Regions from separate parts of the Rossellomorea vietnamensis genome, predicted to be linked through region 1. Evidence: a T-box and tRNA genes for the amino acid it is inferred to sense, from the RefSeq annotation. Region 1 holds a T-box; the other holds one or more tRNA genes.
What was found. A T-box is a leader RNA that pairs with one kind of tRNA and senses whether it is charged. The one in region 1 lies ahead of tyrS (tyrosine--tRNA ligase), so its partner is inferred to be a tRNA-Tyr.
Positions count from the first base shown of each region.

Region 2: it has a tRNA-Tyr gene. The T-box ahead of tyrS (tyrosine--tRNA ligase) is inferred to sense a tRNA for this amino acid. The anticodon was not compared.

Region 1 is NZ_CP104558.1:3,860,511-3,866,990, reverse strand. It holds gene tyrS (tyrosine--tRNA ligase) at 1-1,126, opposite strand, end outside; T-box leader at 1,181-1,388, opposite strand; gene N5C46_RS19775 (transglycosylase domain-containing protein) at 1,566-4,565, shown strand; gene N5C46_RS19770 (IS256 family transposase) at 5,136-6,296, opposite strand.
Region 2 is NZ_CP104558.1:2,665,849-2,672,328, forward strand. It holds gene cdaA (diadenylate cyclase CdaA) at 1-469, opposite strand, end outside; gene N5C46_RS13685 (anti-sigma factor family protein) at 705-1,334, opposite strand; gene sigW (RNA polymerase sigma factor SigW) at 1,350-1,913, opposite strand; gene N5C46_RS13695 (aspartyl-phosphate phosphatase Spo0E family protein) at 2,080-2,241, shown strand; gene rocF (arginase) at 2,298-3,200, opposite strand; tRNA gene N5C46_RS13705 (tRNA-Ala) at 3,451-3,526, opposite strand; tRNA gene N5C46_RS13710 (tRNA-Lys) at 3,571-3,643, opposite strand; tRNA gene N5C46_RS13715 (tRNA-Gln) at 3,648-3,722, opposite strand; tRNA gene N5C46_RS13720 (tRNA-Tyr) at 3,791-3,874, opposite strand; tRNA gene N5C46_RS13725 (tRNA-Thr) at 3,888-3,963, opposite strand; tRNA gene N5C46_RS13730 (tRNA-Val) at 4,017-4,092, opposite strand; tRNA gene N5C46_RS13735 (tRNA-Glu) at 4,133-4,207, opposite strand; tRNA gene N5C46_RS13740 (tRNA-Thr) at 4,228-4,300, opposite strand; tRNA gene N5C46_RS13745 (tRNA-Asn) at 4,303-4,377, opposite strand; rRNA gene rrf (5S ribosomal RNA) at 4,386-4,502, opposite strand; rRNA gene N5C46_RS13755 (23S ribosomal RNA) at 4,655-6,480, opposite strand, start outside.

The DNA of each region.
Region 1 (6,480 bases):
CGACATCTTCACGTGCCTGACGCTTGGATGGCGAGATTTTCGCATTGACGAGGAGATCGATCAATCCGATTTCTTCTCCTTTTGCCTGTTCGAAAGAAGGAACATCTTTGAAGCCTTCCAGTATTTCAGAAGCTGATAATGACTTGATGTCACCACTGAATAGCGCTTGAGTGATACGGATCGCCTGATCAAGGGCTTCTTCTCCGTGAATCAGCTTCGTCATTTCTTCCGCAAGCGTCTTTTGTGCTTTGCGAAGATGAGGTTCTGTTTCAACGGATTGAGCCAATGCATCTATTTCTTCATGAGAAAGGAAGGTGAAGTACTTCAAGTATTTCACGACATCGGCGTCAGCCGCGTTGATCCAGAACTGGTAGAACTCATATGGAGACGTCTTCTTCGGATCGAGCCATACCGCCCCGCTTTCCGTTTTCCCGAATTTTGTTCCGTCCGCTTTCGTGACAAGTGGAATCGTGAAACCGAATGCCTTCGTTTCTTCCTCATGTGTACGTCTGATCAATTCAAGGCCGGTCGTGATATTCCCCCACTGATCACTTCCACCGATCTGCAGCTTGCAGTTGTAGTTGTCGTACAGATGATTGAAGTCCATCGCCTGCAGGATCGTATACGTAAATTCAGTGAATGAAATACCTGATTCCAGACGGGAAGAGATCGTATCTTTCGCCAGCATGTAATTCACACCCACATGCTTACCGAAATCACGAAGGAATGTGACAACGTCCATTGCTCCGATCCAGTCATAGTTATTCACCATCACTGCCCCATTTTCCCCTTCGAAATCAAAAATGCTCTGGAGCTGTCCTTTAATGCTCGCTACATTTCCCTGAATCGCTTCAACTGTCTGCAGTTTACGCTCTTCGTTTTTACCACTCGGGTCACCGATCAACCCTGTTGCCCCTCCAACCAGTACAAGTGGACGATGCCCTTGATTCTGGAAACGACGAAGTGTCAGGAATGGAAGCAGATGCCCGATATGCATGCTGTCCGCTGTCGGATCGATCCCGCAGTAAATCGAAATGCTTTCTTTATTCAATAAGTCCTTCAAACCTTCAGCATCTGTTTGCTGGTACGTGATCCCACGCCATTCCAAGTCTTTTAATAAATCCATCTCTCTTCCTCCTTTAAATTCAACGTGCAAACAACAAAAAAGTCCCTGCATATATGCAGGGACGCTGTCGCGCGGTACCACCCAAATTAAGGAATAACATCCTTCACTCATAGAGATAACGGCTCTCACCGTTTGCCGCTACTAAGGTTCACGGCAAAAGCTCCAGGATGTAATTCATCGGCCTTTTGTGTCAGTTCACAGCAACCACTGACTCTCTTCGTAACAGGGAAGGCAGACTACTTATTCCTCTCAATGCATGTATTATTTGTACAGTAATCCGATTGATGTCGGATGATCATTACAATCACTATATTAGGTTTTTACCATATTCCAAAATAATAGTCAACTAAACGCATGATAAAAGACCATTTTATTTGACTTTTTACGACAGCCTTCCTGTAATTATGCTATAATGGGAATGTTCTGGGGGGAATGATATATGAAGGAAAAATGGAACATATTACGTGAAAAATTAGACCCTGCAACCAGGTTCTTTTCAAATACTAGACTACAAAAACGAGCAAGAATTACATACGGTGTATTCTGGAACCTGTCTTTGATCCTGATCGTCCTCTTTGTATTGGGATTCGCATTTGCAGGAGGAGTCGGAGCGGGTTATTTCGCTTCACTCGTCAAGGAAGAACCAATCCGTCCTTATGACCAAATGAAAAAGGACATCTACAACTACGAAGAAACCTCTCGACTTTACTTCTCGGACGATGTCTATCTCGGGAAACTCCGGACCGACCTGGAACGGGAAGAAGTGAAGCTTGAAGATATTTCGAAAGATCTGCAGCATGCCGTCATTGCCACGGAAGATGAGTACTTCAACGAACATAACGGTGTCGTGCCTAAAGCGATCATGCGCGCCGTCCTACAGGAATTCACGAATTCAGCCACCCAATCGGGCGGGAGTACACTCACTCAACAGCTGATCAAAAATCAGATCCTCACGAATGAAGTTTCATTTGAAAGAAAAGCGAAAGAAATCCTTCTCGCTCTTCGCCTGGAAAGATTTTTTGATAAAGATGAAATACTGGAAGCGTATCTGAATGTAGCGACTCTTGGACGGAACTCATCCGGCCAAAACATCGCGGGCGTCCAATCGGCTGCCAAAGGGATCTTCGGAGTGGACGCAAAGGATTTGTCCCTGCCGCAGTCAGCCTTCATCGCAGGACTTCCACAGGCTCCCTTCTCTTACACGCCATTCAAGAATAATGGGGAGATCAAAGAGAATCTCGAAGCCGGGATGAGCCGGAAAAACACGGTCCTCTACCGGATGCACCGGGAAGGATACATCACGAAAAAGCAATATGACGATGCCGTTGCCTATGACATCTCAAAGGATTTCGTAAAACCAAAGCCATCACCTCGGGAGCAATATCCATGGCTCACTGCTGAACTTGAAAGCAGGGCAGTGGAAATCATGAAAAATGTGCTTGCCAAGGAAGATGGATATTCCGAACAGGATCTCGAAAACAATGATGAACTTGAAGACAAGTACCAGACGCTTGCTGACCGCAATGTTCGTCAAAGCGGGTATGAAATCCATTCAACCATCAACAAGAAGATTTATGATCAAATGCAAAAAACAAAGGATGCGTATGAGATGTACGGTCCGACTAAAACCAGAACGTTAAAAGACGCTGACACAGGGAAAGATGTAGAAATCGAAGAACCGGTTCAGGTCGGCGCCGTGATGATCGAGAACAAAACGGGCCGCATCATCAGCTTCATTGGCGGCCGTGATTTTAAATTGGAACAAATCAACCATGCCACTCAATCACACAGATCAAACGGCTCAACCATGAAGCCTTTGCTCGCTTACGGACCAGCACTCGAATACGGGTACATCTCACCGGGATCACCGATTCCTGATGTGGGCGTCAACATCAATGGCTGGAAACCGGAAAACTATTCGTTCAGGGAGCGCGGACTCTTCCCTGCAAGATTCGCACTGGCAGAATCATTGAATCTACCAGCGGTCAGAACGTATGCGAATATTTACAACCGGAATCCATTTAAAGAGTTTCTGTTGAAGATGGGCTTTGAATCCCTTTCAAGCAGATATGACAATAACCTGTCCCTTACTCTGGGGGCAACGACGACGGGTGTCACGGTAGAAGAAAACGTAAATGCCTACACCACCTTTGCCAATGGGGGAAAATTCATCGATGCCTTCATGATTGACAAGATCGTCGACAAAGATGGCAATGTCGTCTTTGAACACAAGACAGAACCTGTGGATGTCTTCAGTCCGCAAACCGCTTATTTAGCGATCGATATGATGAGGGATACCCTGGATCATAACCTAGGTACCGGGCGCTACGCGAAGACCTTCCTGAACTTTGATTCAGACTGGGCCGGGAAATCCGGAACGAGTCAGGAATACAAAGATCACTGGTTTGTAGCAACGAATCCTAGTATTACATTTGGGACCTGGTTCGGCTACGACACACCTTCGTCACTGAACACTCCTGGATCCCGTGCCCGGTACGGACATTACGGACTGCGTAACATCCGCTTATGGTCGTATCTGTTGAATGACGTCAGGGACCTGGCTCCCGATCTGATTGATCCTGATGCATCGTTCCAACAACCGGAAGGGGTCGTCAGAAGATCCTTCTGTTCCATCTCGGGACTGCTTCCATCCGAAGCATGCAGCCAGGCGGGACTCGTTAAAAGTGATTTATTCAATGCAAAATACGTTCCTACCAAAACGGATGACAGCTTACTTATGAGTCGTTACGTCATGGTGAACGGAAAGAAATACCTGGCATTGCCGAATACGCCGGCAGAATTTTCACAGCCGGGTGTCATCCTGAACCCTGACTTTGTAAAAAATATCTTCGGTGCAGTGCCTGGAGACCCTGACAAACTGATCCCGGATGGAGACGAACGATTTAAAAATGTCCTCATCGCGGAGAACAAGATTTCTGATGACGGGGCAGCTCCCGGAACCGTCAATGCAAGCGGAAACGGGAACAAAATCACGTGGACACCATCCGCAAGCGGCGATGTCGTCGGATACCGGGTATACCGGACATCCGGCGGAAAAGTCGGAAGCGTCAAGTCCGGATCCAGTTTAGCAGTATCTGTTGGAAACGGTGATTTCTACGTGGTTGCCGTCGATGTAGCCGGTAAAGAATCTGCCCGTTCCAACACGGTCCAGATCGGACAACCGGCACCAAAACCGGATCCCAAACCTGAAAAACCAGGTACAGATCCGAAACCACCTGGTGACAAACCAGCCGATCCACCTCCTAAACCCGATAAACCGGACAAGCCGGAGCCACCACCTCCTGCAGATGATGGCGGCGGAGATGGCGGCGGAGATGGCGGCGGAGATGGCGGCGGAGACGGCGGTGGTGACGGTGGTGGTGACGGTGGCGGAACCGAACCACCTACAGAACCGGATCCACCACCCGCGCAGAACTGATGATTGATTGAAAAGAGGGAAACGTCGTTGTGACGTTTCCCTCTTTTTTTGCATTGTAATCACGTATTAGCTGTGCTTACATGGCTTATGTTGCCTTCATTCACATAGTAGGGGGAATGTGCATTTTTGTAAGAGGTCTTATCCTTAATTTAGGAACCAGTTAAAGTGAAAATAAGCGGAAATTTTCCGGTTAAGACTGCATAATAGAGCTTTTGTTCGGGATATAAGCGGAATTATTCCGCTTAAGCAAAGGAAAATTAACCATTTTTATCGTTTTCGAGTAAATAGTCGGAATTTTTCCGTCTATTTAAGGTATTTTCCGTTCTATTTGAGAAATAAGCGTAATTTCTCCGCTTATTGAGTCAAGTCCTTTATATTGTGTAAATTCCATACTTGTCTTTCTTAACTGTAAATTGAATATAGGTATTCCATTCAACATTTTTTTGCGAAACTTCCATAATTAATTTATTCATAGCCAGGGCAGGCTGTCAAAGGCTCCTCACTTTGACAGCCTGCCCTGGCTATGACACCATTCGAATGGGAAGTTTCATTCAAAAATGCTTAGGGCTTTTAAAAGAATTTTCTTTTTGAATAATTGGTCTCTTGGTAATGAAATAATACTGCCCCAACCAACCGAAAAGCTGACTGCGTATTAGGGAAAATCCGTATGACCTTTTCTCTTCTTCGAACCTCTTGGTTTAAGCGTTCCAAACTGTTTGTACTACGAATGTGTGGTCGAATTTCCTCTGGGTGCTCCATGTACTGTATGGTATCTTCAAAGCCTTCATCTAAGATGGCCAACGCTTTTTCATATTTTTTATTCTCGCTAAACTGACTCATCAGTTCTTCTTTAAAGTTCCTCATATCTTCGATTTTGACGGCTTCAAATACCCGCTTAATCATCGTTCTAATTTCTTTGGAATCTTTCTTAGGGAGTTGGTTAATAATATTTCGTTTGAAATGTACATTACACCTCTGCCAACTGGTTCCAATAAATTCACGGAGAACGGCTTTTTGTAGGCCCTTATGGGCATCTGAAATCACAAGCTTAGGTGACTGTAAACCGCGCGATTTCAGCTGTTGAAAGAACCTACTCCAACTTTCGTAGCTCTCGACATGATCGACCATTAATCCTAAAATCTCACGATTATTTTTCTCAGTAAGAGCTGTCGCAATGTAGACGGCTTTTGAAACGACACGATGGTGTTCGCGAACTTTTATATACATGGCATCTACAAATATAAATGGAAAATAAGTTCCGTTCAGAGGTCTCTTAGCCCAATCATTAATGATAGGATCTAATTTTTGAGTCAGGGAAGAAACGAATGATTTTGAAACTGTTTCACCACAAAGCTGTTCCACAATATGAGTAACCTTACGGGTAGAAACACCATTGATCACCATTTCAAGCATCGAAAGAACAAAAGCTTGATCACAACGTGAGTACTTTTCAAATATGGAAGGAGAAAAATCTCCATTACGGGTGCGTGGTACCTTCAATTTGATCTTCCCAACACTCATCGTGAAATCACGCTCATAGTATCCGTTACGATAATCTAAACGATCAGTAGATCGTTCGTAGGAAGCTGCTTGTAGGTACTGGTCTCTCTCCCTTTCCATGTATTCATTTAATACAAGGACGATGGCTGAGCGAACCACCGTTTCGATGTTAGAATTTATTACTGCTTCTTTTAAAGAATCCAAATCTAGGTTAAACTGTAATTGAGTCATCTTTATTCCTCTTCTCATTGTTTATCGTCGTTGAAAACAGTGTTGACAAGAAGGAATAAAATGACTCTTTCTTTTTACACAATTATATGGACTTAATCGCTTATTGACCATACCGGCATTAGCCTCCATTATTGATCACGGACAAAAGAAATTCGAAAAAAGCCTTAGAGAAATTTGTATCTCT
Region 2 (6,480 bases), 1.2 Mb from region 1:
TCGCATCAAGGGGTATACCTGTTTCAATATAATCACTCATCCCCGTCTCCCTCTCAAGAGTAAGGAGTGCCCCGATCCGCCGCTTTGCCATATAGCTTACGGCTTTTGTCATGGATTCAATCATCTGTTCCTGCTCTTCTTCCTCCTGAAGCCCTGTCCTTGAGAACAATCGGCCACGCCCAAGCTGTTCAAGGGCCCGGCGGAGTTCAGGCTGGAAGATGATGATGATCGCAAGGAACCCCCATGTGAGGGCTTGTTCCATCATCCACCCCAGTGTATCGAGACCAAAGATACTACTCAGGCCCCTTACAATGATGATGACAAAAATACCTTTTAATAATTGTACTGCTTTCGTTCCTTTTATCAGCATGATCAGTTTATAGATTACAAACCATACAACGAGTATATCTACAATATCAGAGACATAATCCAGCGCGGAGTAATCCGAAAAAATATCGATAAACGGCATATTACATCCTCCAATAGCTTAATCGAAAGCGTAAGCCGCCATGTGTGGCTTCTCCATTTTCGTAACGTTCCTATTATAGCACATTTTATCACTGTCAAATGAAAGACACCCACGGCTTCATGATTCTTTCTATTCTCTTCATGAACTCACGTTTTTGCATAAAAAAACTGACACGAACATCATAAGTGTCAGCCCTTTAGGGACGGACCTTACATTCCATCCCCTCTATTTTATCCTACTTTTCTTCAAGTTGCGAATTTCCCCAATCCAACGTGTCTTTAGCACCTTTTTTGATCTGGTACCAAAGCCACTCAAACGCCTCATCGATTTCATGGATTTCTCCTGTCACACTGCCTGCAGAAGCCAGATACTGATTACCGTTGATGACTGTCACGTTCCCTGTGACTTTTCCTTCTATTTTCACATCACCATTCCGGACGGTCAGATCACCCTTTACGACTTCCCCCTCAGGTACGACAACCGTATGATCCTGAACGACTAATTTAGTATTTTTCGTAAATGAGAAGTCCTCATCATTCCAGGAGGTAAGGAAACTTCCTGTCATAAAGAACAGGAACAGGGCCGCAGCCGTAAGTAACGGGTGGTGACGGAACCATCTCTGTACCCCTATCTTCTTCTTCTCTTTCGGTAATCCCGCCATGACTTTATCTGTAAAGTCTGCAGAAGCACTGATATGGGATGTGCTTTGTACAAACGCAATCGCTTTTTTCAATTCATGGAAATGGTGCTGACACTCGCTGCATTCCTGCAAATGATGTTTCAGCGTTTCTTCTTTTTCCCTATTTAAGTCTCCATCTAAATAATCGTGCATATAGTCAATGATTTCTTCAGGACAAGGCTTCATGTTCACTCACCCTCTCTACAGTGATCGTAATTGTTTTCTGAGGGCTTCTCGCCCTCTATGTACTCTCGTTTTAACCGTTCCTAACGGTAAATCCAGTATTTCGCTGATTTCCTGAAGCGGGAGCTCTTCAATGTATTTTAAAACGATGACCGATCGATATTTCTCCGGCAACTTGGAAATTTCTTTCTGTATGGTCTCCTGCAACTCCATATTCTCCACTTCATCTTCCGGGAGCTGAACATCAGCAGCCACCTGTGAGTACATCGTCAATCCTTCCGTTCCTGCCACCTCTGCATCCAGGAAGTAATCCGGCTTTTTCTTCCTGATCCGGTCGATACAAAGATTCGTCGCAATCCTGAACAGCCATGTCGAAAACTTTCTCTTTTGATTAAAAGTCTCGATATTTACGTATGCCCGAATAAATGCCTCTTGGGCGATATCCTCTGCCTCATGACGATTCCCCAGCATCCGAAAGCAAATTTGGAACACTTTATCTTTATAAAGCTCGACCAATTCTGCAAAGGCATTTTGATCACCTTTCAATACTTGTTTTATCCGTTTATTCACTAACGCTTCCATTTCACAACCTCCGCTCTATGCGGCTATATTTATATACGTAGTACCCTATCAAAAGGTTTCAATTTTTTTATATTATTATCCTAACAAATTTTTAGGGAAATGTGTTTACATTTATTAGAAAAGGGGTATAAAGGAACTAATATTTCTATTGCGGGAGGATCTCGAAATGAGGAGAAGAATGAATGATTTATTATTTCAAATTGAAGACTGCCGTCGCCAAATGGTCGAACTAGCATTAAAGTCTTCCTTTGCCGATGAGCAAGTAGTTGATTTGAGTACTCGTCTTGACGATCTGTTAAATCAATATCAAGTGGTCAAGCACCATTGAAGGGAAATAGATGAAGGCTGGAATCCTTAGAGGATTCCAGCCTTTTTTGACATTTATTATAGTAACTTCTCTCCAAAAAGAGATCCCATCAGCGCAACGGCAACCGTAGCTGTCTTGTTCTTCTCATCCAGGATGGGATTTACCTCCACGAATTCAGCAGACGTAATCAATCCAGACTCCTCAAGCATCTCCATCGCCAAATGACTCTCGCGGTAGCTGATCCCACCAAGGACAGGCGTCCCGACTCCAGGTGCATCACTTGGATCCAGGCCGTCCAAATCAAGTGATAGATGAACCCCATCCGTTCTTCCCTTCAAGTAATCAATGGATTCTTCCATTACCCTTGTCATTCCCAGGCGGTCGATTTCATGCATCGTATATACTTTGATGCCTTTTTCCTTAATTAACTCTCTTTCTCCTTCATCTAAAGAACGTGCTCCGATGATGACGATGTTCTCCGGCTTGATCTTTGGTGAACTTTGCCCGATACCCGTTAAATCCTCATGGCCGATCCCAAGGCTCACAGCCAGGGGCATCCCGTGAATATTCCCGGACGGAGAGGTATCTCCCGTATTCAAATCACCGTGGGCATCATACCAGATCACCCCTAAGTTCTCATAATGAGGAGAAACCCCTGCCAATGTTCCAATCGCAATACTGTGGTCCCCACCAAAGATCAATGGGAAATCCCCGCTGCCGATGACATCATTCACCTTACCCGCAAGCGTTTCACTCGCTTCAGCAACCGCTTTCAAATTTCGTAAATTTGTATCAGGATTATTATGTACACGTTCAGCCTGCCCGATCTCAATATCACCCAGGTCCTTGATGTCATATCCGAGATTCTCAAGTCGCTCAACGATACCGGCATAGCGAATCGCACTCGGTCCCATATCCACACCTCTGCGCATTTGACCTAAATCCATCGGTACACCAATAATTGAAATATTTCGTTTCATCAAAAATTCCCCCTATTCAAAATTTACGTCCTGTCCCTATTGTATCCCTAGTAAGACCGATGACTCAACTGGACAGGATTGTGTATATATATACGTGGACAGAGGGGTTTTTGATGATGGGATGTAAGAATATTAGTGAAACAAAAAAACCTCAAATCTCCTAAGAGATTCAAGGTCTAATCATGTCGTATGTATGATGATTTTTTCGCTTCATTAACGGATAGATATTTTTGCATTTAAGAAATATCTTTGGTGGAGCCTAGCGGGATCGAACCGCTGACCTCCTGCGTGCAAAGCAGGCGCTCTCCCAGCTGAGCTAAGGCCCCATATAGAGAAATTCTCACACCAAGAGATGTGAGAAAATGTGTGATGAGCCATGAAGGATTCGAACCTTCGACCCTCTGATTAAAAGTCAGATGCTCTACCAACTGAGCTAATGGCTCGTAATGGCTGGGCTAGCTGGATTCGAACCAACGCATGTCGCAGTCAAAGTGCGATGCCTTACCGCTTGGCTATAGCCCAATAATTACGTGAATGGCATAAAAAAGGGACATTTATAGGATGTCCATTTTACACTGAAATATACAAAATGGTGGAGGGGGGCAGATTCGAACTGCCGAACCCGAAGGAGCGGATTTACAGTCCGCCGCGTTTAGCCACTTCGCTACCCCTCCAGCTAAAAAACAATGGTGCCGGCAAGAGGACTTGAACCCCCAACCTACTGATTACAAGTCAGTTGCTCTACCAGTTGAGCTACACCGGCATATTGAATTGATAAGAGCTTAAGGAAAGATATTTTGCTGGCGCAAAAATCTTTGGTGGAGGATGACGGGATCGAACCGCCGACCCTCTGCTTGTAAGGCAGATGCTCTCCCAGCTGAGCTAATCCTCCGTTATGTAATGGTAAGTTATTTTGCTTTCTCAAAAAACTTTGGTGACCCATACGGGATTCGAACCCGTGTTACCGCCGTGAAAGGGCGGTGTCTTAACCGCTTGACCAATGGGCCGGTTTGTTAAAAAAAATAAAAGCTTCCAACCGGGCTCGAACCGGTGACCTCTTCCTTACCATGGAAGCACTCTACCTGCTGAGCTATGGAAGCAATGGCTCCGCAGGCAAGATTCGAACTTGCGACCGATCGGTTAACAGCCGATAGCTCTACCACTGAGCTACTGCGGAATGATTTGGCCTGGCGACGTCCTACTCTCACAGGGGGAGATCCCCCAACTACCATCGGCGCTGAAGAGCTTAACTTCCGTGTTCGGCATGGGAACGGGTGTGACCTCTTCGCCATTATCACCAGACATATTGCTTACAATGACAAATATTATTATATAATATTTTCGATAAAAATCAAGGTATAAATGAAAATTTATTCCCTGAAAACTAGATAAAGGATTGATGTCAAGAAAGCCGAATATCGACCAATTGTTGTTCATTAAAATAATGACTCTTTGTGGTTAAGTCCTCGATCGATTAGTATCAGTCAACTCCACATGTCGCCATGCTTCCATCTCTGACCTATCTACCTAGTCATCTTCTAGGGATCTTACTCACTTACGTGATGGGAAATCTCATCTCGAGGGGGGCTTCATGCTTAGATGCTTTCAGCACTTATCCCTTCCGCACATAGCTACCCAGCGATGCCTTTGGCAAGACAACTGGTACACCAGCGGTGCGTCCATCCCGGTCCTCTCGTACTAAGGACAGCTCCTCTCAAATTTCCTGCGCCCACGACGGATAGGGACCGAACTGTCTCACGACGTTCTGAACCCAGCTCGCGTACCGCTTTAATGGGCGAACAGCCCAACCCTTGGGACCGACTACAGCCCCAGGATGCGATGAGCCGACATCGAGGTGCCAAACCTCCCCGTCGATGTGGACTCTTGGGGGAGATAAGCCTGTTATCCCCGGGGTAGCTTTTATCCGTTGAGCGATGGCCCTTCCATGCGGAACCACCGGATCACTAAGCCCGACTTTCGTCCCTGCTCGACTTGTAGGTCTCGCAGTCAAGCTCCCTTGTGCCTTTACACTCTGCGAATGATTTCCAACCATTCTGAGGGAACCTTTGGGCGCCTCCGTTACTCTTTAGGAGGCGACCGCCCCAGTCAAACTGCCCACCTGACACTGTCTCCCACCCCGATAAGGGGCGCGGGTTAGAATTTCAATACAGCCAGGGTAGTATCCCACCGATGCCTCCACCGAAGCTGGCGCTCCGGTTTCCAAGGCTCCTACCTATCCTGTACAAGCTGTACCAAAATTCAATATCAGGCTACAGTAAAGCTCCACGGGGTCTTTCCGTCCTGTCGCGGGTAACCTGCATCTTCACAGGTACTATAATTTCACCGAGTCTCTCGTTGAGACAGTGCCCAGATCGTTACGCCTTTCGTGCGGGTCGGAACTTACCCGACAAGGAATTTCGCTACCTTAGGACCGTTATAGTTACGGCCGCCGTTTACTGGGGCTTCGATTCGCACCTTCGCTTGCGCTAAGCACTCCTCTTAACCTTCCAGCACCGGGCAGGCGTCAGCCCCTATACTTCGCCTTACGGCTTCGCAGAGACCTGTGTTTTTGCTAAACAGTCGCCTGGGCCTATTCACTGCGGCTCTCTCGGGCTTGCACCCTACCAGAGCACCCCTTCTCCCGAAGTTACGGGGTCATTTTGCCGAGTTCCTTAACGAGAGTTCTCTCGCTCACCTTAGGATTCTCTCCTCGCCTACCTGTGTCGGTTTGCGGTACGGGCACCTTTTTCCTCGCTAGAGGCTTTTCTTGGCAGTGTGGAATCAGGAACTTCGCTACTATAATTCGCTCGCTATCACAGCTCAGCCTTCACGATGACGGGATTTGCCTCATCATCAGCCTAACTGCTTAGACGCACATATCCAGCAGTGCGCTTACCCTATCCTCCTGCGTCCCCCCATTGCTCAAACGGAAAAGAGGTGGTACAGGAATATCAACCTGTTGTCCATCGTCTACGCCTATCGGCCTCGACTTAGGTCCCGACTAACCCTGAGCGGACGAGCCTTCCTCAGGAAACCTTAGGCATTCGGTGGATGGGATTCTCACCCATCTTTCGCTACTCATACCGGCATTCTCACTTCTAAGCACTCCACCAGTCCTTACGGTCTAGCTTCGCAGTCCTTAGAACGCTCTCCTACCACTGACACCTAGAGGTGTCAATCCACAGCTTCGGTGATACGTTTAGCCCCGGTACATTTTCGGCGCAGAGTCACTCGACCAGTGAGCTATTACGCACTCTTTAAATGGTGGCTGCTTCTAAGC